Rhodopirellula baltica SH 1: one gene and its partner. The protein of the gene in region 1 interacts with the protein of each later gene in a pairwise test. Links are inferred from orthologs where the notes say so. Each region holds a gene or a part of one and is shown in the gene's direction. Other genes may lie near its edges. The genes, in order: priA and RB_RS20360.

Region 1 (17,135 bases):
ACGGAAACCAATGCCTTGGCCAAGTCGGGTTCTTGAGCGTAGTGTCGGAGGTGTTCCGTTTGGATGGTGCGAAGCTCTTCCGCAACGACCGCATCGATCGGCCTCGAAACCGCGGTTCGATACGCCCACTCGATGCGTTCATCGACCGTGGTGCCACCCTCACGCATGATTCGGCTGGCGAACATCGTTGCCGCTTCGATGAACGTTGGATCATTCAGGAGTGTGAGGGCCTGCAACGGGGTGTTGGATCGCGCCCGGATCGCGGTGCATTCTTCGCGGCTGGGTGCGTCGAAGGCTTTCAGCATCGGATGCAGGAAAGTCCGTTGCCAGTGCGTGTAAACGCCGCGTCGATATTGGTTGTCGCCTTGATCCGGGACGTAATTTCGTCTCGGAAAGTTCAGCTGACTGTAGTAACCCTCGGGCTGATACGGTTTCACGCTCGGCCCACCGATTTCCTCGACCAGCAATCCGCTGATCATCAACGCCGTGTCGCGAACCATTTCGGCACTGACTCGAAACCGCCCCTGCCGCGCGAACAATTCGTTGAACGGATCAAGTGCATTCAATTCGGGCGAACCATTGGAGGCTTGACGATAGGTGGCGCTCATCGCGATTTGTTTTAGAAGATGCTGAATGTCCCAACCGGATTCGATGAATTCCACGGCCAAGTGATCCAGCAATTCGGGGTGACTCGGGAAGGTGCCCTGTCCACCCAGGTCATCGACGCTGGAGCAGATCCCTCGTCCAAACATCAAGTACCAAAGACGGTTCACCATCGTCCGAGCTGTCAGAACGTTTTCGCTGTCACAAAGCCAGTTGGCCAGGTCCAAACGGGTGGCGCGTCGATTGCTGGTTTGGAGTGTGCCCAAGAATTCGGGGATGGCGGGCTGGACGATTTCCCCTGACTCATCCATCCAATTTCCGCGGTCAAGGATTCGTATCTCGCGTGGCGCAACGGCTCGTGAGATGACCATGGTTGGAATGGAATTCTCAAACTCAGACACCTGTGTTCGAGCCCGCTTCAACTCTTTCGCTTGCTGTGTGATCAACGGTTCATGCTCGACGAAGTAGTCGCGCAGTTGTTTGATCTGATTTTTCGTCCGCGCTTTCACATCAGCCAGCAGAGCAGCTCGGATTTCGCTGGGGAAACCGTCTGTTTCATTCCAGCCCGCTTGGTCCCAGTGGACGATGCCATCGAACTGGGTGAACGCCATTCCATGAACCGTCTTGCCAGGTGCAAATCCGACGTCGTCGGCCGCCACACTCAGGCGGATCCATTTTCCAGTCTCGGGCAAATCTCCCATGCGTTTGTGTCCATGCCAGCTTTGAGGCTTGGCACCAAACCCAACCTTGTCGTCTCCCCAGAATGCTCGGTGGTCCCAGCCGCTTGAATTATCTGGTCCGCCGTGCCACTGCAACATGATTGTTTTGGGTGGTGACTGAGGATCAAGGTAGACCCACGCAAACAACTCCGTGCCAGCTTTGACTTCGATGGGTTCTTTCGCGTTAGTGAACAGGTGCTGAACAACTCCCTTGCCGGTCTGTCGCCGCGAAGTCTCTCCGCTGTGCACCGGATGTTGATCGGCGGTCACATGATTCCATTCGCCCGACTTGGATCCACCTGCTGCCAATTGGTCATCGACCCAAGTGTGTTCTTCGGTTCGGAATTTGGATTGGTTGATTGATTCAATCGCCTGAGCTTCCCATTCAGGCAGAAACGCCAATTGCTTTTGGGTGATCGATTCGAGATTGGCTTCGGCTTCCGCCACTTTCAGTCGCAAGGCATCGAGTTGGGCCTGCTGTTCTTCATTGGGAACTGGGATCTGTGGAGGCCGTTCACGTTGTGAATACTTGCCCCTTTCTTCGATGTCAGCGAAGAACGCACCGAGAGAATAGAAATCCTTTGCGGTGTAAGGGTCATACTTGTGATCATGACACTGGGCGCACCCAACCGTTGCCCCCATGAAAACCTGGGACACGTTTCGAACACGATCGGCAAAGTAGATCGAAAGGTATTCCTTGGGTTGCGCGCCACCCTCTTCCGTTGTTTGATTCAAACGGTTGTATCCCGAGGCAACCAATTGATCGATCGTGGGATTAGGAAGCAGGTCACCGGCGAGTTGCTCGCGAACGAACTGGTCGTACGGCATGTTGCTGTTGAACGCGTCGATCACGTAGTCACGATACGGTGAATGTGAAACGTTTTGATCGCCGTGGTATCCCACCGTGTCGGCGTATCGCACCAAGTCCAGCCAATAGATCGCCATGCGTTCGCCAAAACGACTTGACGATAGCAGGCGATCGATGAGTCGTTCATAGCTTTCGTTGCTGTTGTCTTGCTTGAACGCTTCCACTTCTTCGGGGGTCGGTGGAAGGCCAGTCAAATCAAATGACAACCGACGAATCAATGTGGTCGGGTCCGCTTGCGGCGATGGGGTCACCGAGGCGTCTTGCAGTCGGCGTGCCACAAACTGATCGATCCAGTTTTCTCCCCATGTTGTGTTCACGGAAGACGGGACCCCATTGCGGGGCAAAGGGGTGTAGGCCCAGTGAGGTTCGTATGGTGCCCCCTCTTGGATCCATCGACGTACCAAGTCGATCTCGGCGTCGCTGAGGGGTTTATGCAGTTCCGACGGAGGCATGACGAGGTCGTCATCATCGGACGTGATCCGCAAAAAAATCTCGCTCGATTCCGCGTCCCCGGGAACAATCGCACCACCCTCCAACGCCGCTTCGCGAACGTCCAATCGCAGCCCAGCTTCGACCGTGTTTGCATCGAGTCCGTGACAAGCGAAACAGCGGTCCGTCAGAATCGGTCGGATGTCTCGATTGAACGAGAGTGGACGATTGGTCGCGGGAACAGTGATTTGAGCCGTATCGCTCGGTTCGGCCGAAACAACTCTTTCTACAAAACCGACCGCGAAAGCGATGGTCAGTAGCAGGCCAAGGAGGGAACGCATTCAAGAAATCCGAATGGTTGGGTGGGGAGGGAGTCGGCGAGTCGGGGACGCATCGCCGCAATCACGACCTTGCGATTGAAGTAGTGTAAACGAAAGGGGCAAAAATCTCTTGAGTGCTTCCATGGCGGCGAGTCGCATGCCCCCGCTTTGGAGGTTCGTTCCATGGAATCAGCACTTCCCATCGTTTCGCCTGCGTTCGAAGTGCGAGGGCGTGCTCTCAGCCGTGCTTGCCGATTTCCCATCCAGACGCCGACAGATGCTGGTTGGCAAAGGCGGCGGATTCGGGTTCCAACGTCGTGGCGAAAGTGTCGTTCCACCGATTCAGGAAACCGAACAAAGCGATTGTTGCCCCAAGTTCGACAATCTGGTCTTCGGTGTAGTGCTTTCGAAGATCGGCAAAGTGATCGGCGGTGACGCCGTTGGGATGCGAACCGGCCGCCAAAGCGAACCGCAACGCCGACTTTTCGGCTTCGTCGAACAAGTCGCTGCGATCAAACTCCCAAACGGCTTCCAGTTTCTCGATCGGCACGCCTTGATCGCGTGCTTCGCCGATCGTGTGGGCCTGGCAATACCGGCAACCCGCAGCACCGCTGGTGACATGGGCGACCAGGTTCTTGAGAGCCAGCGGCAACCGATCTTTTGATCGCATGTTCCGAAGCGACCAAATCACGTTTTTGATCACCAATCGAATGCCCAACCAAATGGGCGACTTCGCGTCAGACGGCTGACCCAAAATATTGCCCACCATCAAGGTGAAGCTACTCAGGATCGCGGGTTGGCGAGCCATCGTTCGCATCGAATTGGGGACGAACCCGAGATGCGATTTGGTCAGCCGAAAAACCAACTCGACCTCTCGAGCCTCCGCATCGGTGAGGGGTTTCAATCCAGTGGTCATGAGGACTTCGCTTGGGTGGGTGATTGGCGGTCGGAGAATCAGGGCGGCTGCGCAAAAATTCCAAACGCGTTGGTTCGCGTTGGAATCATCGTTGTTTGCGATTGTGGTGGCCGAAGTATGAACCAGTTCAGACCTCGAAGGCATCACGGGGTAACCGCTGCTTGAGTGATGCGAGTTCATTGAGACGGGGTCGATGTCATTCGCTACCTTAGCGGGCATGAAGCTTCCCAAGTTCTTTCGTCGTTTCGGTCCCGGACTGCTGGTCACGGCAGCGTTCATCGGTCCGGGCACCGTCACCAAAGCCACAACCGCAGGTGCCAACTTTGGTCACACGCTGCTTTGGGCCATTGGTTTTTCTGTGATCGCAACGATCGTCTTTCAAGAAATGGCGTCGCGATTGGGAATCGTCACCGGTCGCGGTTTGGGAGAAGCGATTCGTCCAACCATCCCCAACGCGTTGGCTCGGGGATTGGCCATTGTCTTGGTCGTCTCGGCGATCATCGTCGGAAACGCTGCCTACCAAGCAGGCAATATCGCCGGTGCCGCCGTGGGCGTTGCAGCCGCCACGGGAATGCAGCATCAAACTCTCGTGTCGATCGTGATCGGCTTGACAGCATGGTGCATCCTGATGATCGGTCACTACCGATCGCTTCAGCGGATTTTGGTTGCGTTGGTGGTGACGATGAGCTGCGTGTTTTTGTTGACCGCGCTGAGTGTTCCAATCGACTGGCGGTCGATCGCGCTGGGATGGATCCAACCGACCATCCCCGATGGCGGATTGAAAGAAGTCCTCGCGATCATCGGCACGACGGTCGTGCCGTACAACTTGTTCCTTCACGCCACCGCATCGGCTGAGAAATGGTCGAGCGATAAGAAGGAACCCGTCAGTGACGAAAACATCCGCGACGCGATTCAGCACAGCCGCGGTGACACGATCCTTAGCGTGGGGTTGGGCGGGTTGGTGACCGCGGCTGTGATGGCAACGGCGACCGCCGCTTTCTTTCAGAGCAACACGGGATTCACGAACCTTGCCGATGCCGCTCGGCAGCTTGAACCGTTGCTTGGCAACCATGCACGATGGCTGTTCGGTGTGGGGCTGTTCGCTGCAGGATTGACCAGCACCATCACCGCTCCTTTAGCCGCCGCTTACGCCGCCGCCGGTTGCTTTGGCTGGCCCATTGACTTGAAGGATTGGCGGCTACGGACTGTCTTTACCACCGTGATTGTTTTTGGCACCTCGTTCGCGGCCAGCGGTTCAAAGCCCACGGACATCATCACGTTTGCTCAGATCGCGAACGGATTGTTGTTGCCTCTGTTAGCCATCTTCTTGCTCGCGGTCATGAACAACGCGGCGCTGCTCGGCAAGCACCGCAACCACTGGATCGCCAACACGCTCGGCGTGCTCACGGTGGTCGTCGTCAGTGTTCTTGGATTGCGTAGCCTCGTCAGCGTTTCCTTCGCGGGATGATTCTTCGCGATTCGACCGCTTCAACTCGCTCGCTTGAGGGCGCTGCTGTAGCTACGATGCAGAACCCCGCATTCCCTCCCTCCGAGACAAAGAGCCAACTCCATGTGGCAGGCAGCCATTCGACGATTCCAAGACGCACGTGTGCCGATGATGGTCGCACTCTTGTTGACGGCAATGTCCTTGTTCCAGACGGTTGAAGCCGGCGACCGCCCCAACATTCTTTGGCTCTCCGCAGAAGATATCAGTCCTCACATCGGTTGCTATGGTGATCCGCACGCCATCACGCCACGCATCGATCAGCTCGCCAGTGAAGGCATTCGATACTCCAACGCGTTCACCACGGCCGGTGTTTGTGCCCCGTGTCGCAGCGGGATCATCACCGGGATGTACCAAACGACTTTGGGGACGCAGCACATGCGTTGCCAAGCGAAACTCCCAGAGAGCATTCGACCGTTCTCAACGTATTTGCGTGAATCGGGATACTTCTGCACCAACAACTCCAAGCAGGATTATCAGTTCGAGACTCCGAAAGGTTCATGGGACCAATCATCCAGCAAGGCTCACTGGCGGGATCGACCGGACCAGGACACGCCCTTTTTCTCTGTCTTCAACTTCACGGGCTGCCACGAGTCCGGAATCGAGAACGATGCGAAATACAAGTCCGTGACCAAAGGCCTCTCCGAACGTGAACGGCAAGACGCTTCCAAACTCTCGACGTTCCCGCCGTACTATCCAGACACGCCGGCCGCTCGAGAAGACTGGAAACGCAACTACGAACTGATCACAGCGCTCGATCATTGGGTGGGCGGGTTGCTTGACCAACTCAATGCCGACGGATTGGACGAAGACACGATCGTGTTCTTTTGGTCCGACCATGGCGTTGGGCTCCCGCGAGCGAAGCGTTGGCTCTACGACTCGGGAACGCACATCCCGTTGGTCATCCGCATGCCGGCTCAGTTCCGATCCACTGACAACGTCGCTGGGGTCGTCGATGACCGCTTGGTGAGCTCGATCGACTTTGGTCCCACCGTCTTGAACCTGGCCGGGCTGGATGTTCCAGAGCCCATGCAAGGCAAGCCATTTCTGACCAGTCCCTTGAGCAAGCTAGCGGCTGCCGACCGGGACTACGTGTACGGTGCTCGCGACCGGATGGACGAACGTTACGACATCATTCGGATGGTGCGTGATCAACGATACAAGTACATCCGCAACTACGAACCATTGAAGCCCTACTTTCAATACATGAACACGCCCGAAAAGGGGCAGACGATGCGGTCGATTCGCGAGGCGGAACAGGCCGGGACGTTGCCAGAGGCAGCCATGCCTTTCTTCCGCGGAACGAAACCCACCGAAGAACTTTATGACCTCGAGAATGATTCCCATGAGATCCATAATCTCGCGTCGTCTTCTGACCACACGGAGGTGCTCCATCGCATGCGTGCGGCGCACGAACAGTGGGTGACCCGCACCAAGGACTTGGGGCTCATCCCAGAGCCGATCCTCGCCGAACGCGCCAGCGAACTGGGAAGTCAGTATGCCGTCCTGAGACAATCGGACGACAGTGAGCTTGCGAATCGTGTTGCCGCAGCAGCTCTCGCGGCATCCGAGGGTCCTAGAGCGTTGCCAGAAATGCGATCCGCACTCGATGACATCGATTCGGCGGTGCGTTATTGGGGCGCGACTGGGATCGGCAACGTTTTCGCTCGCGGCGAGATCGACAAGCTCCCGTATTTGATGGATCTGCAAGAACGGCTTGCCGACGAATCCGTGACGGTACGAGTCGCAGCGGCCCGGGCGCTTTGCCATTCCGGTGATCCTGAAGCCACGAGCAAGGCCCTTTCAGTGCTGGCGGAGGCATTGGCGGACGGTGCCCAGTGGGAGCGACTGCAAGCCGCCATCGTGCTGGACGAGATTGATGAGAAAGCGTTGCCGGTCATCGATTCGATGCAAGATGCACTCGAGCCAAGGCAAGAGTTCTACGTCGATGGCAAGTACACCGTCCGCGTGATCAACCGCGCCCTGAATGAACTGAACGGCACGAACCACACGGTTAAATAGCAGGATGGCTCCGGAGGAGCCTGCGTTCATAGCTCGGGGTCGAAGCCCCGAGAGGACGATTCAACAACCATCCAGCCGCCCCGGATGGGGCCGTCGAAATGTATCTCACGTCACGTGGGTTGCGGTCGCGTTGCTCTCGCGAGAGTTCCACCCAGGTATCCCATTGGCAAGTACGCTCCGACCAAGTCCAGAACGATGAACCAGAGCGGGCCTCCGAACGTCATGGCCATCGTGATGCCGCCCAGTAGAAAGAACACGCCAATGCCAAGTGCAAACTTCATCTTGTGACTTGCAGCGATCTTGGCGGCAACGAATGCGCCGACGAGCGTGCCGAACGCGTGAGCCAGCCAAGGTGCGAAGAAGTTGGCTGGTTTGAGAAGTTTGAGGTTCTCGGCGAATTGGTCCATGTCCGACATGTCCACGCCGTCGGGGAGCGGAATCAGGATCGGACCGATGGTGACAATCGCCATGTTGAGCACGCTGCCGAGGAAGAGACCTGCGACGACTGCCAGAATGTTTCTCAGAATCGTGGGCACTGAGCGGCTCCGTGGATGCATTGGGCTGGGGCGATGTTCTGTCAACGCATGGCTTTCAGAGAGCCAGTGTAATGGCTCGATGGAATTCGGATGGCATGGTGGAGCTGCCCCGATTGGAGGTCGTGGTTTTGTGCCATGCGAATTGTCGTACTCGAATTGTCGTACACAACGAGGGTCAACGTGTTTCCACGCCCAGGTTCTTTGACCCTGTGGGGGGCAGTTTGGTGAGGTCGTCTTCGTTCCGGGTGTGCGTTTCGCGACCCCCGGTTACCGTCTTTTGCCGCTCCGCGGTGGCTTCCGAGACGACGACCCCGACCGAGGCGGATTGGTACGAGTGGCTCCGGAGGAGTCTGCGTCAGTAGCTCGGGGTGGAAGCTCCGAGAAAGAGAAGGCGATTCGGGGCGGGGCAGGGCAGGGCAGTTAAGGCGTGTGACCAGACGTGTCACGGGGTGGGCGATGATGGATGGGTTATCTTGCGCCCGCCGGGAAGAAAAGGAGCTCACACGTTATGTTGTCTGATTCATCGTTGTCCAATCTGGGCGATCCGACTCTGAACTTTCCTCCTTTTGCCGCCGCACCCGTGCCCGCTGACTCGTCCTCGTCCGAACCGACCCAGAACGAATTGTTTGAAACCGATCCTCCCCCGTGGGAGTTGACGGTTGGCGAAGACGTTCAGCTTGCGTCGATCGTGTTCGCTCGATCGCCGCACGGGCCTTACGACTACCGAATCCCGGATGACTTGCTGGATGTCCTGCGTCCCGGGATGCGTGTGGGTGTGCCGCTGGGGCATCGTAAAAAGCCGACCCCCGGTTGGTGCGTGTCGATCAAAACCGGCAACGCGGCGCAGAAAAAACTTCGGGACGTGTCCGAGGTCATCGATGACGAACCGCTGTGCGATGCGGCCCTGGTTCGGTTGGTGATGTTCATCGCTCATTACTACCAAGTCCCCGCTGGCCAAGTCTTTGACACGCTGATCCCCGCCAGCGTTCGCGACAACGCGGGCACGCGGAAAACGACTTACTTCCGACCGGCACCGGGGCTGACCGAAGAGCAAATTGCCAAGTTGCCATCCAAGCAACAGTCGGCGATGCGGTTCTTGATCGCTCAAGATCGACCGATGACCGCGGCGGAAATCGCGATCATGGCCGAGTGCACCGAAGACCCGATTCGGCGGTTGCGGAAGAAAGAGTTGTTGGTGCCAGAGGTCCGACGAGAACTCAGTCAAAACATCCGCATTCGGGCTCAGGCCAACGATGGCGAAACCAGAAAAACGCATGACTTGACGGCGCAACAAGAGAACGCGTTGTCTCGTATCAATTCGGCCGTCGACAGCGGACGCGGCAGGACGTTGTTGCTGCACGGCGTGACCGGCAGTGGCAAAACGGAGGTCTACATCCAGGCGATTGAACACGTCGTCAAACAAGCCGGATCGGCGATCGTGTTGGTGCCCGAGATCAGCCTCACACCACAGACCCGTGGACGATTCGAAGATCGTTTCCAGAACGTCGCGGTGTTGCACAGCCAAATGTCCGCGTCGGAGCGTCACTTTCACTGGCAGCGGATTCGTCGGGGTGAGGTCCAAGTTGTCATCGGGCCACGCAGTGCCGTGTTTGCACCGCTGCCAAACCTGGGGCTGATCGTGATCGACGAGGAACACGACACCTCATTCAAGCAGGACAAGCAGCCTCGTTATCACGCTCGCAAGGTGGCCCATGCTCGCGCGATGGCGCTTGGCATTCCGTTGGTGTTGGGTTCGGCGACGCCGTCGATGGAAGCTTGGCATGCGACGCAAACCGGGCATGCGGAACTGGTCACGATGTCGGAGCGCGTCGGCAATCGCCCGATGCCCGATGTCCAACTGGTGGACTTGCGAGTCAAGGAAGAACGCGGCAAAGGCGGCGCGATCAGCCGACCGTTGCACGCTGCGGTGCTGGAAACGCTGAAAGAAAAAGGGCAAGCGATTCTGTTGCTCAACCGTCGTGGTTACGCGACGACGATCCAGTGTCCCGCATGCGGCACCGTGTGCGCTTGCCCGGATTGTGACATGCCGCTGACTCACCACCGCGATGGCGGCAAGGCGATGTGCCATTACTGCGATTACACGATCCCGACGCCGCCTTGGTGTCCCGCGTGCCGGTTCGATGGGATGCGTTATGGAGGCCTTGGCACGCAGCGTTTGGAGATGGAAGCGAAGGCACGCTTCCCGGATGCTCGCATCGCTCGAATGGACAGTGACACGATGAAGCGTGCCGGCAGCCACCAACGGGTGCTGTCGGAGTTCCGTGCGGGCGAGATCGATGTGTTGCTTGGCACGCAGATGATCGCGAAAGGGTTGGACTTTCCCAACGTGTTGTTGGTCGGCGTGATCAACGCGGACTCGGCGTTGCACTTCCCTGACTTTCGCGCTGCCGAACGAACGTTCCAGTTGGTGACCCAGGTCGCTGGTCGAACCGGACGCGGCGATCGCGGTGGCCGAGTGATCGTGCAAACGTTCACACCGGAGCACCCCGCGATTCAAGCCGCGGCGAGGCACGACTATTTGAAGTTCGTCGAAGACGAAATGGTCAACCGCAAGAAGTTCAACTACCCGCCGCTGGGCAGTGTGGCTCGGATCATCATTCGCGGTCCCCTGGAAGACAAAACTGAATCGGTGGCCGATGCGATTGTCGACCGCTTGGAGAAAGCACGCGATCTACTCAAGGCAGAGGTCCGCATTCTTGGACCGGCACCACCACCGATCGTCAAAATCAGTGGCAAGTATCGATTCCACTTGTTGTTGCAAGCCACCGAAGCGGCGGTTGTCGGCGAAGTCATCCGGCGAGGGTTGGCAGATTTTAAAGTCGATCCGAAAGAAGAAATCGAGTTCCTCGTCGATATCGATCCCGTCAATTTGATGTGATGAATCGAAAACAAATGAGCATTTCGATTGTCGAATCACGCAATCGGCGAGCTTTATGGCGATCACTGATTCGATATGCTTTTGCGTTCGACCGCATGCGCAAATCAAGACTTTCTAATTTTCACATTGCTGAATGCTTCCGAGGGGTGCTACTGACACAAGTTGTTGAACTTCCTTCGGCTGAGGGGAGGAGTCTGCAACTCTCCTGAATAATTTGGAACCGACACATGGATGTGTTGCATTGTTTTGGAACGGCCGATCCGCTGTTCGATGTGGTTCAAGAAATTCGTCGTGATGGATCCGAGCAAACCCTCTACCACTACGACGAATACAGCAACCATTACATCTTGAAGTGGCAAGGTCAGCCGCTTGGCACATTGACGATGTTGGCCGCCGCAAATGGCCGGTTGGATTGCGAAGACCATTACCCAACGGTCTTGTTGGACCAGCATGGCGACGAATTATTTGCTTCTTGCAAATTGCGGATTCGTCGTGGGCCGAGCACTCCCATTGCGGCGCTTCGAACGCTGGTGCGAGGTTCATGGGCGCATCAGTTGGCCAACGGGAAGCGGATCTCAATTGCGAACGCTGATGTTCGTATGAAAGCTTTCTATCGGCGGATGGGATTCACTTACCTGCCGGGCTTTGATTTTATCCATCCAGAATTGAAAACGCAGAGCATCGTGTTGCTGATGGCGGCGGATGCGAGGGGGCGTTCGTATTGCCAGGACATGTTTGCAGAGCTTGCCAAACAATCCGATCAGCCGGCACTCGTTGAGATGTGTTGCGGTTCGTTTGGCGAAACAGGCTCGCGACCACGGGTCGGCTCACTTGGATTGGCGGCGGTAGCATGAACGGCAAAATCCTTTCCTATTCAGCTGGTTCCACCTCGTTGGACCCCTTTAAGTTTCGCGTCATCGACAGCCAGAAACCGACGGACAAAATGAAACGTCTGGCGACCATCTTCCCGGACCTTCAACCATTTTTTGTCGATCCGTCTCAGTCATTGGTGGTGGATGCTTATCCGGCGGCGTTGGGTGGCATGGAAGCGATGACTCGTGTCATCACTTATCTGCATCCACCAACCTGCATTCGTGCTTTGCGTTTGGCGGCGGCAGAGAATCGGCGGGTGGTGTTCATCGCTCAGCCTTTGGCGGGAGCTGACTTATTATTGCAGGCCATGGAAACTCAAATGGATTGGCCAACCGAGTTGCTCTGGGCAACAGGCGGCTACCCCTTGCCGGCTTCTTTGGAAAGAAGTGTCGAAGCTTGGTTGGCAAATCGTGGTTGCCGGCTCACGGTCTTGCAGGCTTACGGGGTCGCTGAGCTGGATCACACGCTGATGGCGTCGATGCATCGTGGTTCCGATTCTCATCCCATCTATCAATTGATCGATCCACGATTGGAATTGGATTCATTTGAAGATGGTTGTTCATTGAACAAACACGTTCGGTTCCAAGGGATCAGAACGGCCAACCAGGATCGCATCGAATCATGCGGCAGTGGCTATCGAATCCACGGCAACCCATCGTTGTATGGTGACGGTGCTCTTCGATGGCTCGAGAAATGGCAACCGAATGACTGGTGGAATTGCACCGGCTATTTGAGCGATCGTGACGGTGCCATTGCGTTGCAGCAGCGTCGCGGACGAACCACGAACGCTGAGGTTTCGATTAATTGTTTGAGCTTACCGGCGATGGCTTCGTTGCCGCGTGGAGTTGCCTGTTTGCCGGTTGAACACTTTGACTTCATGTCAGACGATGGCATGTCTTGGATGGAAAAGCCAAAGTGGAATCCGGCAGCGTTCAAGCAGCTTGACGCGAAATCGATCGCTCGGCGGGCCGCTGCAGTCGCTTGACCATCGACAGTAGGTTTCGAATCATTCGACGGCGAAGGCCAGCCTTGTCGACGGATTTGATCAACATCGCGAAGTGCTTGAATGTGGCCCAGTTGGAGTATTCTTCTTTGGCCAGTATTCGTGGGTCTTCTCCGAACCAGTAGATCGGGTAACTGAATTCGGGTTCTTTGGTTGGTTCTGGGATGAAGCCGATCGTACCCAATCTGCGTTCGTTCAACGGACTGGCCGAAAACGAAACCATCTCGAAGTCGGATTGATTGGGTGACTGCGCCAATGATGCGACTTGGTTGAACGTGATGAGGCTGAGCGATTTGGTGACTTGGTACCATGGGCGGCGACACTGCTTGGTGAATTCGGTGACCGAATCGAGAAGCAAGTACTGGGATTGATCCGCTAAGTCGTCAGCAGAGATATCGAGCCAGGCCAATTTTCCATCGCGGAATGCATGGAAGGACTCGGCCGTCAGCGGCAGCACAATGCTGACTCCACCGACAGTGTCTTCGAAGCGGTCCAAGCGAATGCACTCTGGGTTTCTGCGCCATAGATCGACGTACCGTTGTTCGTACCGAAAGTAGACCTCATCGATCGCTGAGTTCTTCTGCAACGCTTGTTGCTGGTCGTGGGACGTGCCCCATTTTTGAATCTGAACGCTGAAGTTCTCTCGCAGTTGTCGGACAACCTCAATGACGTCGGCTTCGTTACGGCACATGCTGCCTTCGTCGAAGCCGCGATTGCTTCGGAACTTGTCTGCGACGGACCAAGGGAGTTCCGCGAAACCATCTTGGCCCGTGCCGGGATCGATTCGGACCAATTGGTCCGCTTGCATTCCCAATGCACCGGCGATGCGCCGCATCGTACCGATCGAAACGTTCTGACCGGATTCGGCGAATTGGACGGTCCGAGATGAGACACCTGCCCGCATCGCAAGCTGCAACTGGGACAACCCTAAACTTTGGCGAGCTTGCTTGAGTTGAGCGTTGGCCTGAGCCATTCCAAAACCTATTTTTCTTGTTAAAAACGAAGCCGTTTGCGCCAACTTTGCGCATCAGGAATCCTGACGGCAGCTAACGTTTGATTGCCAGTCGCTCCATCCGAGGCGAATCGTCATTCGCAATGCGATTACGGGGCATCGTCTCGCATGTGAGCGACTGGCTTTCAGAGCTCCCTGCTAACTGGCCAGCGGAGGGGGGCAACGGCCGTCGCGTGGAGCCTTCAGTGTAACTTGGCTGACCTGCGAATCGAAGCCTATTCAATTGCTCTCGCGTCTTCAATGCTCCGATTGATCTCTCACCGGTCCCAATTTTCGGGCTGGTGCGGGATTTTCTGCGATCGCCAATTTTGGATTGAGCATCGCGACTGCTCTGTAGAGAACAAAGCGTCATCTTCGTTGGTGCTCCTCTTCAGCCCGATGCAACGCAAGTCAACGTCGGCAGTCAAGACGCCGGCAGTGAAGACGCCGCAGCGGTCGGTGGATTTCGGTATCGTTCCGAAGTAACCTCCGCCTGAAAAGTCTTGGTGAGTCCAAACCGGACGACGCACCGTCGCAGCCGTCTCGGACGGCTTGCTTTTTGAATCAAACAACGTGCATTGGATGTTGATTTTGTTCGTCAGGAAAATGCTCTTCCTCGCAATTGCTTTTGCATCGTTTGCCTTCATGTTGCGCTCGCCGCTTGTGCTTGCTCAAGAACAAGAAACAAACTCAACGATCCGGTTGAGAGTTCTGAGCTACAACATTCACCACGGTCGGGGAACCGACGGGAAAATTGATCTGGATCGTTTGGCGAACGTCATCCGATCGGTGGATCCTGATTTGGTAGCGGTCCAAGAAGTGGATCAAAACACCCGTCGAAACGGGATGGTCAATCAAGTCGAAACGCTTGCCGTCCAAACCAGTCTGCACGGAAAATTCGCGAAGCAAATCGACTATGACGGCGGCGAATATGGGCAAGCGGTGCTATCAAAGTACCCCATCGAATCGCTCGAAGTGCATTGGTTACCCGGTGATCCCATTCGGGAACGCCGGATTGTCGGGGTGGCAGAAATTTTGATTCACAAAACTCGGCTGCGTTTCGCGACGACGCATCTGCATCACTCGCGTGCTGATTTGCGGGAAAAGCAGGCCACTGAACTCAATCGGCTCCTGGCCTGCGGAAGCACCCCGGTCATCATTGCGGGTGACTTCAATGCGAAACCGGCCTCACTTGCCATGCAAACACTGCAAGCGAAATGGCGGATCGCGACAACTGAATCAATGCACACCTTCCCCGCCCGATCGCCCAACCGACAACTCGACTATGTTGCGATGTACCCCGCCAACTCCTGGCGAATCGTCGAATCGGAGGTTCTGGACGAGCCGGTCGCTTCGGATCACCGACCGTTGCTGGTCGAGATTGAATTGGAAACGCACTCTGGTTCGCTTCCCAAATAAGGGGCGTTCAATCGGGGGGGGCAGGGTTGTTGGCGTGCGTTTGCGAGAAAGTGAAAACTTCTATCGTAATGCTGTTACTAGGCGAGTTTGCTAGGATATCCGCCTCGGTACGTCAGTCACCCTGTAGGGATGAATTCACCATGCCCGCGTTTCATATTCAACGTTCCCAAACCATCGACGCTGATACACGCGATGTTTATGACGCGGTCAGGGACTATTCGACTTGGACTCGCTGGTCGCCTTGGTTGCAAGTCGATCCCGATGCGGAAGTGACCGTCAGCGATCCGTCGAATGAGTTGGGGGCGACGTATCACTGGAAGGGTGAATTGGTCGGCGAAGGTTCGATGACCCATCGCCAACTTCAGGCTCCGAAGAGTTTGTCAGCAAATGCATCGGTGCAAGCCGATTTGGCGTTCGTCAAACCGTTCAAGTCACAGTCAAAGGTGGAGTTCGAAATCGAACCGGTGATGACGGATGGTCGACCGGGATCCAAGATCACCTGGCACATGCGAGGCAAGTTGCCGTGGTTCTTGTTTTGGATGCGATCGATGATGGAAACGTTCGTGGGCATGGACTACGAACGTGGGTTGCTGATGTTCAAACAGTTCGTTGAAACCGGCGAAGTGCTTTCGAAGTTGGAGATCAAAGGTGTGGTCAGCGAGCCCGATCGCATGATCATCGGTCAGCGTGGCGGTTGCACGATGGACGACATTGGTTGTCACATGGCCGCGACGTTGGAACGAGTCAAGTCACACTACAACGCGGACGACGAACGCGTTCACGAATGGGCCAGCCTCTATCACACGACCTCGGATCTTCGCAAACGATGGTTCGATTACACGGCCGGTTATTTGGCCGATGCGGGCACGCCGGTGCCGGATGGCTGCGTTGCGGACACGGTTCCGGCCGGCAAGTTTTTATTGGTCCGGCACATCGGTGAGTACGCGCATCTTGGCAACGCGTGGTCAGGCGGGATTCAATACATCCGATACAAGAAACTGAAGATGGCCAAGGCGATCGGATGTGAGGTGTATCGCAACGATCCAGAAACGACCGAAACCAAAGATCTGATCACAGACGTTTACATCGCGCTGAAGTGATTCAGTAGCTTCGGGATTTCGACACTGGCCGCACCGCGAATGGTTTCATCGAATGCACTCGACGCGGGCGTGTCATCCAGGTTGACTTCGATGCGGCGGCAGTGCGGTGGCGTTTGAGCCACGATGCCGGCGGCGGGATAGACGACACCCGATGTTCCGATGGCGATGAACAGATCGGCTTTCGTCGCGGCCTTCTCAATTTGTGTCAGTCCGATCGGCATCTCGCCAAACCAGACGACATTGGGACGCAAGCAGCCTCGCATGGAATCGTCGTCGGGAGCTTCCGGGTGCGGCGTGTCGACGCTCAGGTCACCGGTCCAGTCGAAGATCTCTTCGGAATACACGCAGCGAACTTGCAGCAATTGACCGTGCATCGCCAGCACGTTTTGGCTGCCAGCACGTTGGTGGAGGTTGTCGATGTTCTGCGTCACCAACAGGAAATCGCCGCGTCCATTTTCAAGATGTTCGCGTTCGAAATCGGCCAGCGCGACGTGCGCTGCGTTGGGTTGAATCTCGGGGTTCAGTAGCGCCCGTCGGCGCTGATTGTAGAACTCGTGCACCAAATTGGGATTGCGAGCGAAACCCTGGGGTGTGGCGACTTCTTCAACGGCGTGCCCTTCCCACAAGCCGTTAGCGTCGCGGAAGGTGGGAATACCGGATTCCGCAGAGATTCCGGCACCGGTGAGAATGAGAACGTTCATGGCAACGATGGAAAAGATTCAAAACCTGTGGCACGGTGGTCCCCACCGTGAATTCAAGCGTTCGGCCGCATGGTGACCAAGCATCACGGACCTAACAGGCTGTTGATTTAGTCGCATACCGAATGACAATCATTAGCCGTTGGGCGTTAGCCCCGGTTGGCGTCTAATCAACCGCTGCTAACGCGGTGCGGCTCAATAAATCAACAGCCTGCTAACGCCGCCGTCGCTTTTT
Region 2 (12,063 bases), 840 kb from region 1 along the record:
GTTCTCCCCCGACGACCAAATTTGAGGGAGAGATCAGCGAGTGTCGCATCGAAAACGAAAAGGTTTTGGTGCTTTGCCCGCAAACATACATGAACGCCAGTGGGCAAAGTGTCCGCAAGGCAATGGATTTTTACAAACTTTCCCCGGAAGACATCCTCGTCATTTGTGATGACTTGAACCTCGAAACCGGTCGCGTTCGATTGCGACGATCTGGTTCCGCTGGTGGTCAAAAAGGCCTGGTCGACATCATTCGTCACCTCGGCAGCGAACAATGGGCGAGACTAAAGATCGGAATCGGACGTCCGCCAGCGAAATGGCAGGTGTCTGATTATGTTTTGGGCAAGTTTGACAAAACCGAATTAGAAGAAATGGAACATGCCATCGTGCATTCCTGTGACGCCACCGCTTGTTGGGTGGCCGACGGAGTGACGGAAGCCATGAACCGTTACAATGCCGCCAGCGGCACTTAGTCAATTTTTTTCCCGTTCCCGCACCTCCCGCGATCTTTCCCGTGGCAAAAGTCAACACTTACGAAACGCTGTTCATCCTCGATAGCAATCACTACGCACGCGATCCCGGTGGCGTCGCCAAGCAGCTCGAAGAGCTGATCGCCGAGAACGGTGGTGAAGTGCAAGTCAGTCGGATGTGGATGGAGCAAAAGCTCGCTTATCCAATCGACAAGCACCAAAAGGGCACCTACTACCTGATCTATTTCAGCATGGAAGGCCCGAATTTGACTCAATTGGCTCGTGCCTTCGCACTGGCGGAGCCCGTTATTCGTGAACTGACCATCAAGTTGGATCCTCGTTTGGTTGAGCCAATTCTCGCCAACGCTCGTGGTGAACACTTCACCGGACCAGCTGGTGCAGAAGGTTCCGACGATGAGTCGACCGAAAGCACTGACGAAGCGGTTGCTGAAACCGCCGATGCTTGATCGCGATTGATTCGAATTCCGGGAGGACACAACCATGGCAAGTTTTAACCGCGTGATGTTGATGGGTAATTTGACCCGCGACATCGAACTGCGTTACTTGCCCAGCGGAATGGCCGTCGCGGAGTTTTCGATTGCAGTCAACGAAAAACGCAAGGCGTCCGATGGACAGTGGGTCGAAGATGTTTCGTTCTTTGAGATCACGCTGTTTGGACGCACCGCAGAAGTCGCGAGTGAATACCTTTCCAAAGGCTCACCGATCTTCGTCGAAGGCCGTCTGAAACAGGACACGTGGGAAAAAGACGGTCAGAAGCGTTCCAAGGTCAAAGTGATCGGCGAACGCATGCAAATGATCGGCGGCCGAGGTGAATCCGGTGGCGGTGGTGGAGGTGGAGGCGGACGACCCGCTGCTTCGCGACCGAATTCCGGTGGGGCTCCTGCCGAATCGCAACGTTCCAATTACGTCAATTCCAATACTCCTTCCTCGCATGATTCACAACCGACCGGAGACGGCCCTGGTTACGACGAACCGGATATCCCGTTCTAGCAACCAACCCGCCACGTGACGTTTTCGATCACCTCCGATCATCCCGAATCAGAACCCTTTATCCTTCGACCCTGAACCATGTCAAAATCAGCGACTAGCCACTTCAAGCGGCTTCCAAAAGGCCAGAATGGCGGTATCGAACTGCTGTTGATCCACAACGTTGAACACCTCGGACGCCAAGGCGACTTGGTCGAAGTCAAAGCCGGTTACGCGTTGAACTACTTGCTGCCACAAGGTTTGGCGACGATCGCAACCGACCACCACAAACGGATGGTCGAGAAGCACCGCGAAAAATTGCGTGCGATCGAGTTGGAGAAGCTGAAAAGCTACCGCGAACAAGCCGACGAATTGGCCAAGCAGTCGATCACGATCGAAGCCAACGCCAACGACGAAGGTCACTTGTACGGCAGCGTCGGTCCTCACGAAATCGTCGATGCTCTCAAGGCCAGCGGCATCACGTTGGCTCAAGACCAGATCCGTTTGGAAGGTCCTTTGAAAGAGTTGGGTCTTTACACGGTGAAGATTCACCTGCACAGCGAAGTCGATGCCAGCCTGAAGGTTTGGGTCGTTCCAACCGTTGCTGCAGAAGGTGGCGAACCAGGCGCCAGCTGATCTGGACTGCGACATTTTTGGCGTTGCAATCCGCAACGCAAAACGCCAGAAGAGATAGACGCAACCGTGCACCGATGTTCGACTCTGATGTCGAACGGTTGCACGGAATGCAATGAGACACGATCAGGCCCTGAGTCTGGTTGCCACGGGGCTGTGGCGGAACTGGCAGACGCGCTAGATTTAGGATCTAGTTCCTTCGGGAGTGCAGGTTCGATTCCTGTCAGCCCTATTTCCATTTGAACGAGTGAAACCTCATGGATGAGGCCACACGGTATCGATTTCACGCGATGTGCTTCGCGCGATCATTCGTTCTAAGCGGTTTCTTGTCGTGGTTCATCGCTGGGACCACAGACGCTCAAACGCCGCCAATGCAAGTGTCACCGTCTCAACCGGTGGCCATTGAGCATGACCCCAGTCGATGGCTCATTGGCGAGCCTCCTGAAATCGAGCTGGAGAACTTTCGCCGTGGCGTGTTCCAGGGCGGCGAATTGTTGGGTGGGTATCTCTCAGATGGTAGTGATGCATCCGTTGGCCCCGGGATGTCTGGTGGGTTCGACGAAACGTTTTGGGAAGTCCGGCTGAGCACAGGCATTCCTCTGGGAAGCCTCGACAACTTGCTCGGAGTGCGTCCATTCTTTCGGGCGGACCATCTCAGTGGTCTGTCGGGCATCGATGCCCCAGAGACGCTCTACAGCACCGGTGTCACGTTGTTTCATCGCAAGAAGTGGAACGAGCGTGTATCGACCATCGTCATCGCAACGCCATCGGTTCGGAGCGACTTCACGACGAGCGACAACGCGTTTCGGTTGTTTGGGTTGGGGTTGGTCAATTGGCAGTGCCGTGAGGACTTGAGCCTGTCGTTGGGAGCGGTCTATTTCGATCGCAGTGACCTCGGTGTCTTGCCGGCGTTTGGTTTGAGTTGGACTCCGACACCGCGATGGAAAATTGACTTGATGATGCCGCGACCACAAATCAATCGACGATTGTGGGTCGATCCGGGCCAGGCGGAAGGTTGGGCATTCGTCGGTGGTTCAATCGGTGGCAATACGTGGGCGGTGACCCGCGAAGGCGGCGTCAGAGACGGCCAAAGTGATGAATTGACCGTGAATGGCCTTCGGGTCTTCGGTGGCTACGAAACGCTCGTGACGGGCAATCGGGGATGGGGAATGGAGGTCGGCTACGTTTTCAACCGATCGCTGGAGTACGAGCAGGATGCGATTGAATTCGACCTGCACGATGCGGTGTTCATCGAAGCGAACTGGAAATTTTGAGCAGGGTTGTTTCCGGAGAATTCCTGATCGGCTCGGTCTACAATCTGTGCGAAGGCGAGGTCCGATGGATCTCTATTTTCCGGATGATTCCAATGACCGACGCATCATGCTCTCTTCAAAAAGTCTATCGTCCTTCGCTTCTTGCTTGGTTTTGTTTTCGCTTTCAGTGGGGATCCATCGGCAGGCGTCCGCACAAGATGGATTTCCTGGCGATCGTTTGAAAGAGTTGGCTCCACCCAACTTCGCCATTGGCGGAGTGATGGGCGGGTACGACACCGAGTCGCTCAACACCCCGGTCCTTGATCTGGCTCGATCGGAGTTCAATGCGGTGACGGCGAAGGCGTTCATGCCGTTTGGTCCTTGGACCGACCCCAACCAGCCGATCGATACGTCGGGGCTCACACAGAACGTTGCTTGGGCCGTTCAGAATGGCATGCAGGTGCACGCTCACGTGCTGGTCTATCCGACTGAGAATGTTCGACTGCCTTGGTTCCAAAACCTGCCCAACGAAGAGGTCGAGCAAGTTCTGCAGCAGTACACGTCGACGATGGCGAGCAGTGTGTCCGGCGGTGTTTGGGTGTGGGACGTTGTCAACGAAGTCATTGGTGACAACGGCGACGTGATGGATGCCGATGGGCTTCGGATGGGGCTTGGTACCGGTGAAAACTATGTGCCCTACAAAGAGTACGCGGCGATGGGGCCGGACTACATCGCGAAAGCGTTTGAGTGGGCTCACGAAGCCGATCCGAACGCGTTGCTGATTCTCAACGAGTACTCCGCCGAAACGGTGAACGACAAATCGGACCGTTTGCTGGCGTTGTGCAAGCGACTGCGAGACCAAGGTGTTCCCATCGACGGGGTTGGTTTTCAAAACCACTGGCTCGACCTTCGCTACGAACCCAACTACGACAGCATTCGCGAAAACTTTCAACGGTTTGCCAACGAGGGTTTTCAGGTCTTCATCACCGAGTGTGATGTGGCGGCGGTTCACACGCAGGACCCAGCGGGCAACCCTCCATCGCAGGAACAGCTGCAGCGTCAGGCTCGCGTGTTTTCGAACCTGTTGCAGATCGCGCTCGAGCAACCTGCGTGCAAGTCATTCTTGATGTGGGACTACACCGATGAGACCTCGTGGTTGCAGGACACGGACTTCACATTGAGCTTGGCGGATCGTCGACCGGGATATTCCGACACGGTGATTCCACCCGGAACATCAATGTTTGCAACGCCGATCGCAGGCGGCGATGGCATCGTTCCGATCTCGCCGAAGTTGGCGTATTTGGAGATGCAGGCGACCCTTCTGAATCGATCTTTCGACACCTACCGAGTGACCAGCGGTTGGGATTGGCAAACGTCCTACTTGGCTCGCTTTGGTCAACCCAATTCGGAAGGCCAGTTCGTTCCGGGCACCGACGTTTATGCCGAACGCTTGGACGATCAGTCCGAGACGTGGTCCAGCTTGAAGTGGGAACTGGAGCGGATTGATGCCAGTGCTTATCGCATTCGCAACCTGTGGGGCGATGGGGCGGACTATCTGACTCGGCAACCCGACCCCAATGAAGATCCCAATCAAATTCTGCCTGGCGGTACCGTCGGGATGCAGACGCTCAATCAAGCTTGGACGAGCCAGCAATGGTTCTTCATTCCGGCCGGCAACGGTGGCTTTCGATTGGTCAACGGATGGGCACCCGAAGACGGCGTTCTGACCCGCGAGGCTCAAGGCCTGGACTCAGTCGGCGACTATGTGCCTGGCCCTGAGGTTCGATTGCATCCACCGGCGGATTGGTCCAGCCAGGTCTGGTACTTCCACCGCATCGGCCAATGAGTTGCAAGGAACCATTCTGCCGAGTGAAACCGGCAGAATGAAAGAAACGAGTGGGAGAAGATCTTGACTGAACGCATCAAAACAAATGTGACTCCAGGGTCAACGAGGTTCGCTTAATCACCTACTCTGGAAGACTCCCGAAAAAAAGAATGAAAAACTTGCGTCCCAGGTCTTCGTTCGTTACGTTGGACCCACGGACAGGCTGGTAAGAAGCACCCACGGGAAGGTCAAGGGAGAAGATGATACGTTCCGGATTGACGTCAACGCAAAGCGACCACCATTTGATCTTCGTATCACTTGCGTACTTCATTTCAGTGTGCTGTCCCTTTCCCGGGATCGAAGCAGCGGAAAATTCTTCCACTAAGATCTCAAAAAATGTTTTATTCTCGAACGTAGATGTGTCAACTTTACTAAGAACCTATCCGGTAACCCAATTAAGTCGTAAGTCTATATTTGAACGGAGGTTGATCACCGGTTGGAGCAAGTCGCCTAATACTACAGCGCTAAGTTTTGGGCCATCGGCATCGTGTGATGCTTTCGGGGTCGATGCCGAGTTCGGCGTATCTGTCGAGCTTCGTTTGCGTATGGCTGATGCGAGCCGCTACGTTGCGTGATTGATAGTAGTTGATCCGTGAGGCGACCTGATCAAGCAACATGCGACGACTCTCACGAGGGAGTGACCAGCTGACAACGATTGCGTCGACCGCGTCGCGAATTTGCTGAATTGTCCACTCCGGATTTTTTTTCCCGCTCCTGCTGGCAGGTTTGCGAAAGAAACAGATAGCTCAACGACGTGATGATCAAGTGGCGTTTCAGACCCAAATATCGGCGCCCCTCGTAACAGTCTAAGCCGACCTCTTGTTTCTGATCCTCGAAACAACGTTCCACTCGCCATCGCTGAAACGCAACCTGTAGTAGCATCGCCATCGAAGCGAACTCGCTCGCGTTGCTGACGAAGAATTTCAGTTCGCCGTCAAGCACGTTTCTCGCGACCACCAACCACAGAGACAGCCCCGGTAGTCCGTCGCTGCCTTTGAGTGTGACGCGAACCCGCTTGGCTTCCCAGATGATGGGACCTTTCTCGCCGTCTTTGACGCGGTAGCGTTTCCAGCGTTTCGCTTTCATCGCTTCGCCGTGCCAGAACACTGTTTCAACACTTCGCGGCGAACTTTCCCCGCTCTTGACGCGGGGTGTCTTGCGACCTCGGCCGCGGCCGCCCTTGCGATAGGGCTGCTCGGTCACTTCGGGATGCTTCTCCCAAACCGAAAACGTTCGCGGCACTTCAAGCACAAACTTCTGATCGCGGTCGGCAAGAGCTTCCAGGAATCCAGGTTTACCGCCGTAGCCTTCGTCAGCGGTTAGCCAAGGATATTCAATCCCCTCCTCCTTACTGCGATCAAGCAATTCCAACGCGATCTGCCACTTGGGGCGATAGACCATCTCATCGGGAATGCCGGCGGCGGCACAACGTTCGCGGTCGTTACTCCAGCTCTCGGGGAGGAACAGTTCACCATCGACCATGCAGTGAAAGTCTTCGTTCGCCGCAGCCAGATGAACCGTGACGATACAGTTCTCCTGCTTGCCGACTTTGCCGCACCACTGTCGTTGCACGCCAGGCGTTTTGTCGCCCTTCTTGACGTCGCTGGTTTCGTCAATGATCGCGACAGTGTTCTTGTTGACATGCTCATCACGGACGATGTGGATCAGCCTCCTGCGAAGTCCATCTTCGTCCCACCGATGCTGGGCGATAAATTCCTGCAAGGTTCGCACCGGTGTACCGGCTTGCAACGCAATCGGCTCCACACTCTTGGCGTCCAGGTCGGAAAGTTGACCACGGACATAGGTCGTCAAATGAGCCCTCGTGTCGCTTCGTCGAAAACAATCGCCAAAGCGAGCCAAGTAAGCATTTAACCGATCTTCGAGTTGTTCCAGTTCAGCGACATCCATGCCAAGCTCTCCGTGCAGCAAACAAAATCTCCAGCTGCTATTCTCAGCGAAAAGCCCGGACCTCTACAATACCAGCTAGCGCTGTAGTACTAAGCATGCGTCCGATCGAAGCGACATGGATCATTGCTTCGCTTGATTCTGTCCGGTGTTCATAGTCGCGACTGAGTCGCCGCCAACGTCCAAACCAACTGAATGTTCGTTCCACTACCCAACGTTTCGGAAGCAACACAAATCCCTTTGCTCCCTTGGGTCGCCGAATGACCTCCAGCTTCCAAGTCAGATTCGCTTGACGACCGAGCCAGGAATTCAAAGCGTGATTGTGGTACTTCGAATCGGCCCAGATAACTTGTAGTCGTGGTTGCTTTGATTGCGAAAGCTGCTTCAGCACCGGCCTAGCCGCATAGGCATCGTCGACCGATGCGATCGTCACCGTGACAGCAAGTAGCAGACCGAGCGTGTCGACCACAATGTTTCGCTTTCGCCCCGTGATTTTCTTGCCTCCGTCGTATCCTCGGCTTCCACTTCGTTCGCTTGTCTTGACGCTTTGGCTGTCGATACTGCCCGCGCTGGGTTCCAGTTCTTCACTCGGCGCCTCCAGCATTCGAATCGCCCCAACGAGTCGCTCGTTGACTTTTCGCAGGGTGCCATCATCACGCCACTTGGCGAAGTAGTCGTACACCGTGCTCTTGGGAAGAAGGTCATGAGGGAGCATGTCCCACTGGCAGCCGCTACGGCATTGGTAGAGGATCGTGTTGACGACTTCACGCATATCCACAGTGCGTGGCCGACCGCCCTTTCGACTCTTGCGAGGCTGCGGAATCAACTCGCAGATGATCTCCCACTGCTGATCAGTCAAGTCGCTTGGATATCGTTTTCGTCCACCGTCGTTCATCGCACACTCCGTTGCTTCGAGGAACACAAAGTGTGGTGATTACTGGCGTTTTCGAGAAGTCCAGTTTCCGGATAGGTTCTAAGTACTGGCCAGGTAAGGACCACACCAACAGACACGATACTCGCGAACGAGACATGCAGCGTAGAGATACCATTTGTAAACTCGTCCGAGACTACCGCAATTGTAGATTCTATACAAACTAGCTGCGGTTGCTTGTCGAGAAGTACTGGAGCACTGAAGCTGCATTCAAATGAAACAACCCTTGTGTCATTTGAATTGCACGGACGAAAACCAGGTAACTTTGGCGTCGACATCGTGCTGACGCTCGCCAATGGATCAAAGAAGAAGGTGATTCTCAGGGGAGTAGCTAAGCCCAGATTTCGTCTGCATCCCGAAGTAATTGAGGTTCACGAACGCGAAACAGAAGACTACGAATGCTATTTGGAAAACAATTCTGGACAGATGTTTGATGAAACGGTTCGACTTGCTTTTGAGAAAACTCAGTCAGGTGGAATTTCGATAACAGAACGAAGCGCGAATCGTCTAACATTCATGCTCAACAAGAAATTGGTTGCCGAGGCAACCGAGAACGACGGCGGACTGTTGCAGGGAATATTGTATTCGGGAGAGATAGAACACAAATTGTCGATAAAAGTCCTGGACGCCAAACGGGCTGTGATACTACCAAGAATTGTTACAGCTGAAGGTGAAGGCTTGCGTGAGTTTAGTATCTATCTCCGTAGTAGCAGTGCAAAAATAACTGAAGACGACGCTCGAAACACGACGATTCAAAAACTCGCTCCGATTTCATCGAGTGTTCAGGGAGGCACTCTCGAGCTAGTTTCCTATCGGGCAGTTAGCCCGCTTTTAACGAAACTTACCTACAAACTTGAGGCAAGTTTCAAAAACCTCCTAGCCTCCAGGTCGGTCTTAAGCTTGTCGTTAAACGACAAGATAGATGGAAAGCTCATCCTGTTGATCCCTCAGTCAAATGATCAGTGAAAGTTTGTTACGATGTTAAAACCTAGAAGCGTCGCCGTCTTATTTGTGGTGTTCTTCCAATCAGTGGTGACCGGCCAAGATTGCTTTTATTACAACGGGGACAAGCTGTGCCCGTCTCCGCCTCAAAGAGATCCTTGCGGCGACGTTGCGTGTGACGGTGTTTGTCCAAAGGGTGCGAATGGCTCCAATCGTATCTATGTACAATGGCCATTCCCTGAAGAAGACGAAGAAACCATGGTTCCTTGGCTCGGCGAGGAACTCATCGAGAATGATGGAGAGGACGGTTACGGACGTATTGAACGGGGTGATTTCACGTGTTTCACGGTCTATAGCTGTACGTGCAAGCAGTTGTTTTTGGTGGGGACAACGGGTGGGGCAGTCAAGAACTGTGTCAGAGGAACTTGGATATTCGATGAGGAGGTGGTCATCGAAGAACTCGACTATGAGTGGCCGTGCGAAAACATTGATCTGGAGCAGGACGATACTGGCGGCGATGGGACCATGGATGAAGACGAAGCCGGTAGTGCTGGTGATGGAGGCTATGAATGATTCACGTAGTCAAATGCTGGCAGCACACAATGAGAATTTCTTTCGTCAGTCTTTTTGTTGTTTTGTGGCCACGAGTAACGATAGCTGATGGTCCGTCTTCAGTGGCAATTCCAAACGAAGATGCTGTGGTCAATGCGCTCGTCAGTTATCTTGAACATGGAAGTGAGATTCAAAAGGACTTTGCAGCTTGGGTATCTGTTGAACAAACGACAACAGGGGACGATTTTGAATTACCGCTTGTCTTGAAAGTGCAATACATCTTTGCTGCGAACGAAGTGGACTCGTGGCAGTATTGGTCTCAGGGACAGAAGTCTAGTCGTGGCCCCGAAAACAATCCGTTTTGGGCGCAGTACTTGCGAAATCCGGATCATATAACAACGCTACGTGTTGGGGTCGGTCCCATTGTACGGAAAGGTGAAATTAAGGAAAAAGCAAAACAGAACTTACACTTTCGCAATCCGTTTCACAGAGCATTGTCCGATGTCACCGCGATCCAGATGAACAGAACATCTGAACAGTATTTAACCAGGTTGTTCTTGGAAGTTGCGAAACTAGGGGAAGCAAGTTACGAAAAAAAAACCGGGGATCTGTTGGCTCGCTTTGAACTTGGTGGCAATGGATTTGACGTTTGGATCGATGTTCGATTTAGCAGTGATAAAGGAATGATGCCGAGCGAGGTGGTTTTTAATTCAATGGAAGATGGGAAGGTGATGATTTCAAACTACACCCGTACCAAATGGCAGCAAAAGGCAAAGCATTGGTTGCCGACCTCTTTCGAATCTTTCACGCAGGACTGCGCAGGCACGGTCAAACAGGATTTAATCGTTGATGTTGAATGGAAGGTTGGCGACGAGGCCCCAAATCAGCTTCCAGCTTACGAGGACGACGATTGGCGTCGGTATTTTTGTGAGCTGTTTGAGCGTGACTGCTACGATCACAAGGCAAGAATGGCCGAGTTGTCAGCCATGAGGGGATTGTTCAAGAAATCGAAACAGACAGAACCCAGCGACCCGGAATGAGGTGGCGTCAATATGGCGTCTGGTATCAGTTGACCGAAGTTCGCACATCTCACCGGCTTAGACGGAGGTGAAGAGTCTTTCGCTTTGTTGTGGTTGCCTTCGTCGACTGAGTATGAAGCGATTTCCTGACGGTAAGTCACCCGCGACTGCTTAGCTCTTGGAATCGCGAGCGGTTTCGAGTTGTTGGATCCATGGGGCGATGTAGAAACCGTTGTCGCGGTAGGTGCGTCCGCTGACGAGGTTGCCGTCAATCACGCACGGTTCATCGACGAAGATTCCGCCGCAAACTTCTAAGTCGAATTGGCACTTCGCAACGGTCGCCATTCGGCGTCCGCGAACTCGATCGGCGTAGGCGGGGATCTCGACGCCGTGGCAAACGCTGGCGATGGGTTTGTTGGTGTCAAAGAAGTGTTGCGTGATCCGCACCAAGTCTTCGTCGTAGCGGATGTACTCCGGTGCTCGGCCGCCTGAGAAGAAGATGCCCGCGTAGTCGTCTTCCTTCACCTCGGAAAAGGGAACATCGCAATCCAGCGTGTAGCCTTCCCATTCCTTGGTGATCGTCCATCCCGGTTTGATTTCGTGCAAGACAAGCTGGTAGAGCCGTTTTTCGGGTGCAATGACGACCGGTTCGAAGCCAGCTTCTTGCAGCCGGTAGTACGGATACATCGTGTCCAGCAACTCGGTGGCATCACCGATAACGATCAACACTTTTTCCATGATGAATTCTTGTGGTTTGGTGGTGGGGCTGGTCGTGTGGCAACCGTTCGTCCGAGCCACAACGACGTGGGAGGTCGGTACTTTAACCTGTCGCGGAGCACCGCCCCAACAGGTTGGTCAGGATGACCAAAACAGGGCATTGTCTCCAAAACGGCAGCGAATGCCGTGACAGGATTGCGTCGGTTGATCAGGGGTGGTGGAAAATTTCGCATGTTTTTTGCCGCTTCAGGTCCATTCTTGACCTAGAGTTCAGGTGCTGGCTCACGAGAAGCCAGTTTTGGAGCCGGGGGGTTCCTTCCTAGGAGACGTGGGCAGTTTGCTGTTCCAATCCAAGTACCCCTACGATGACAATCAGCTCCAGCACATCAACGAGTTTCGCAAGTCGGTCTCTCCTCGTCGAGAACTTTCAACTGAGCGCCCGTGCGTCCAGTCAGTCCGAACCCGAGACACTTCTGCGTCGCGTGAACACCACGTCTGACCGGATCAACTCACTGGTTGCTGGCATCGGTGAAAAGCTTTTGGATGCCGCTCGTGCCGGTAGTTCTTTCACAAATCTGCAGGGCAGCATCGACACAGCACTGACTGAGATCAGTGAACTCTTGGGGCAATCATTGACGTTGGGCGGATCCGGGAATTCCGTTGTGCGTGGCCTCGATTCCAGTCAGATCAAAGACCTGGAGATCTTGTCGTTGCCGCCCAATGGATCGGCACGCTTTTCTGGTGGGATCACTCAACAAGCGGGCAATGCGAA

What was found.
Region 2: the proteins of priA (region 1) and RB_RS20360 interact in binary tests that used the Escherichia coli proteins (3 or more experiments, as listed by UniProt). The link is inferred for Rhodopirellula baltica SH 1 from one-to-one orthologs.

The regions. Positions count from the first base shown.
Region 1 is NC_005027.1:4,492,667-4,509,801, reverse strand. Bases 8,114-11,120 are described here. They hold priA (replication restart helicase PriA), read left to right. Parts: upstream 8,114-8,425; coding sequence 8,426-10,816; downstream 10,817-11,120. Other genes in these bases: RB_RS17220 (hypothetical protein), read left to right, coding at 11,044-11,120. In the rest of the region: RB_RS17250 (PSD1 and planctomycete cytochrome C domain-containing protein), read right to left, coding at 1-2,960; RB_RS17245 (carboxymuconolactone decarboxylase family protein), read right to left, coding at 3,178-3,855; RB_RS17240 (Nramp family divalent metal transporter), read left to right, coding at 4,073-5,323; RB_RS17235 (sulfatase-like hydrolase/transferase), read left to right, coding at 5,426-7,381; RB_RS17230 (hypothetical protein), read right to left, coding at 7,492-7,917; more of RB_RS17220, read left to right, coding at 11,121-11,670; RB_RS27895 (hypothetical protein), read left to right, coding at 11,667-12,674; RB_RS17210 (helix-turn-helix domain-containing protein), read right to left, coding at 12,622-13,665; RB_RS17200 (endonuclease/exonuclease/phosphatase family protein), read left to right, coding at 14,329-15,102; RB_RS17195 (SRPBCC family protein), read left to right, coding at 15,243-16,202; RB_RS17190 (SIR2 family NAD-dependent protein deacylase), read right to left, coding at 16,184-16,903; RB_RS17185 (ribonuclease R family protein), read right to left, coding at 17,115-17,135.
Region 2 is NC_005027.1:5,333,276-5,345,338, reverse strand. The notes cover bases 1-2,723. They hold RB_RS20360 (single-stranded DNA-binding protein), read left to right. Parts: upstream 1-968; coding sequence 969-1,478; downstream 1,479-2,723. Other genes in these bases: RB_RS20345 (DUF6268 family outer membrane beta-barrel protein), read left to right, coding at 2,345-2,723; rplI (50S ribosomal protein L9), read left to right, coding at 1,557-2,090; rpsF (30S ribosomal protein S6), read left to right, coding at 512-934; pth (aminoacyl-tRNA hydrolase), read left to right, coding at 1-470. In the rest of the region: more of RB_RS20345, read left to right, coding at 2,724-3,361; RB_RS20340 (endo-1,4-beta-xylanase), read left to right, coding at 3,468-5,186; RB_RS20335 (IS701-like element ISRba4 family transposase), read right to left, coding at 5,853-7,133; RB_RS20330 (IS5 family transposase), read right to left, coding at 7,177-8,025; RB_RS20325 (DUF1573 domain-containing protein), read left to right, coding at 8,143-9,027; RB_RS28190 (chaperonin), read left to right, coding at 9,040-9,576; RB_RS20315 (hypothetical protein), read left to right, coding at 9,573-10,595; RB_RS20310 (DJ-1/PfpI family protein), read right to left, coding at 10,746-11,372; RB_RS20305 (flagellin hook IN motif-containing protein), read left to right, coding at 11,657-12,063. UniProt on the Escherichia coli protein: Plays an important role in DNA replication, recombination and repair. Binds to ssDNA and to an array of partner proteins to recruit them to their sites of action during DNA metabolism. Acts as a sliding platform that migrates on DNA via reptation.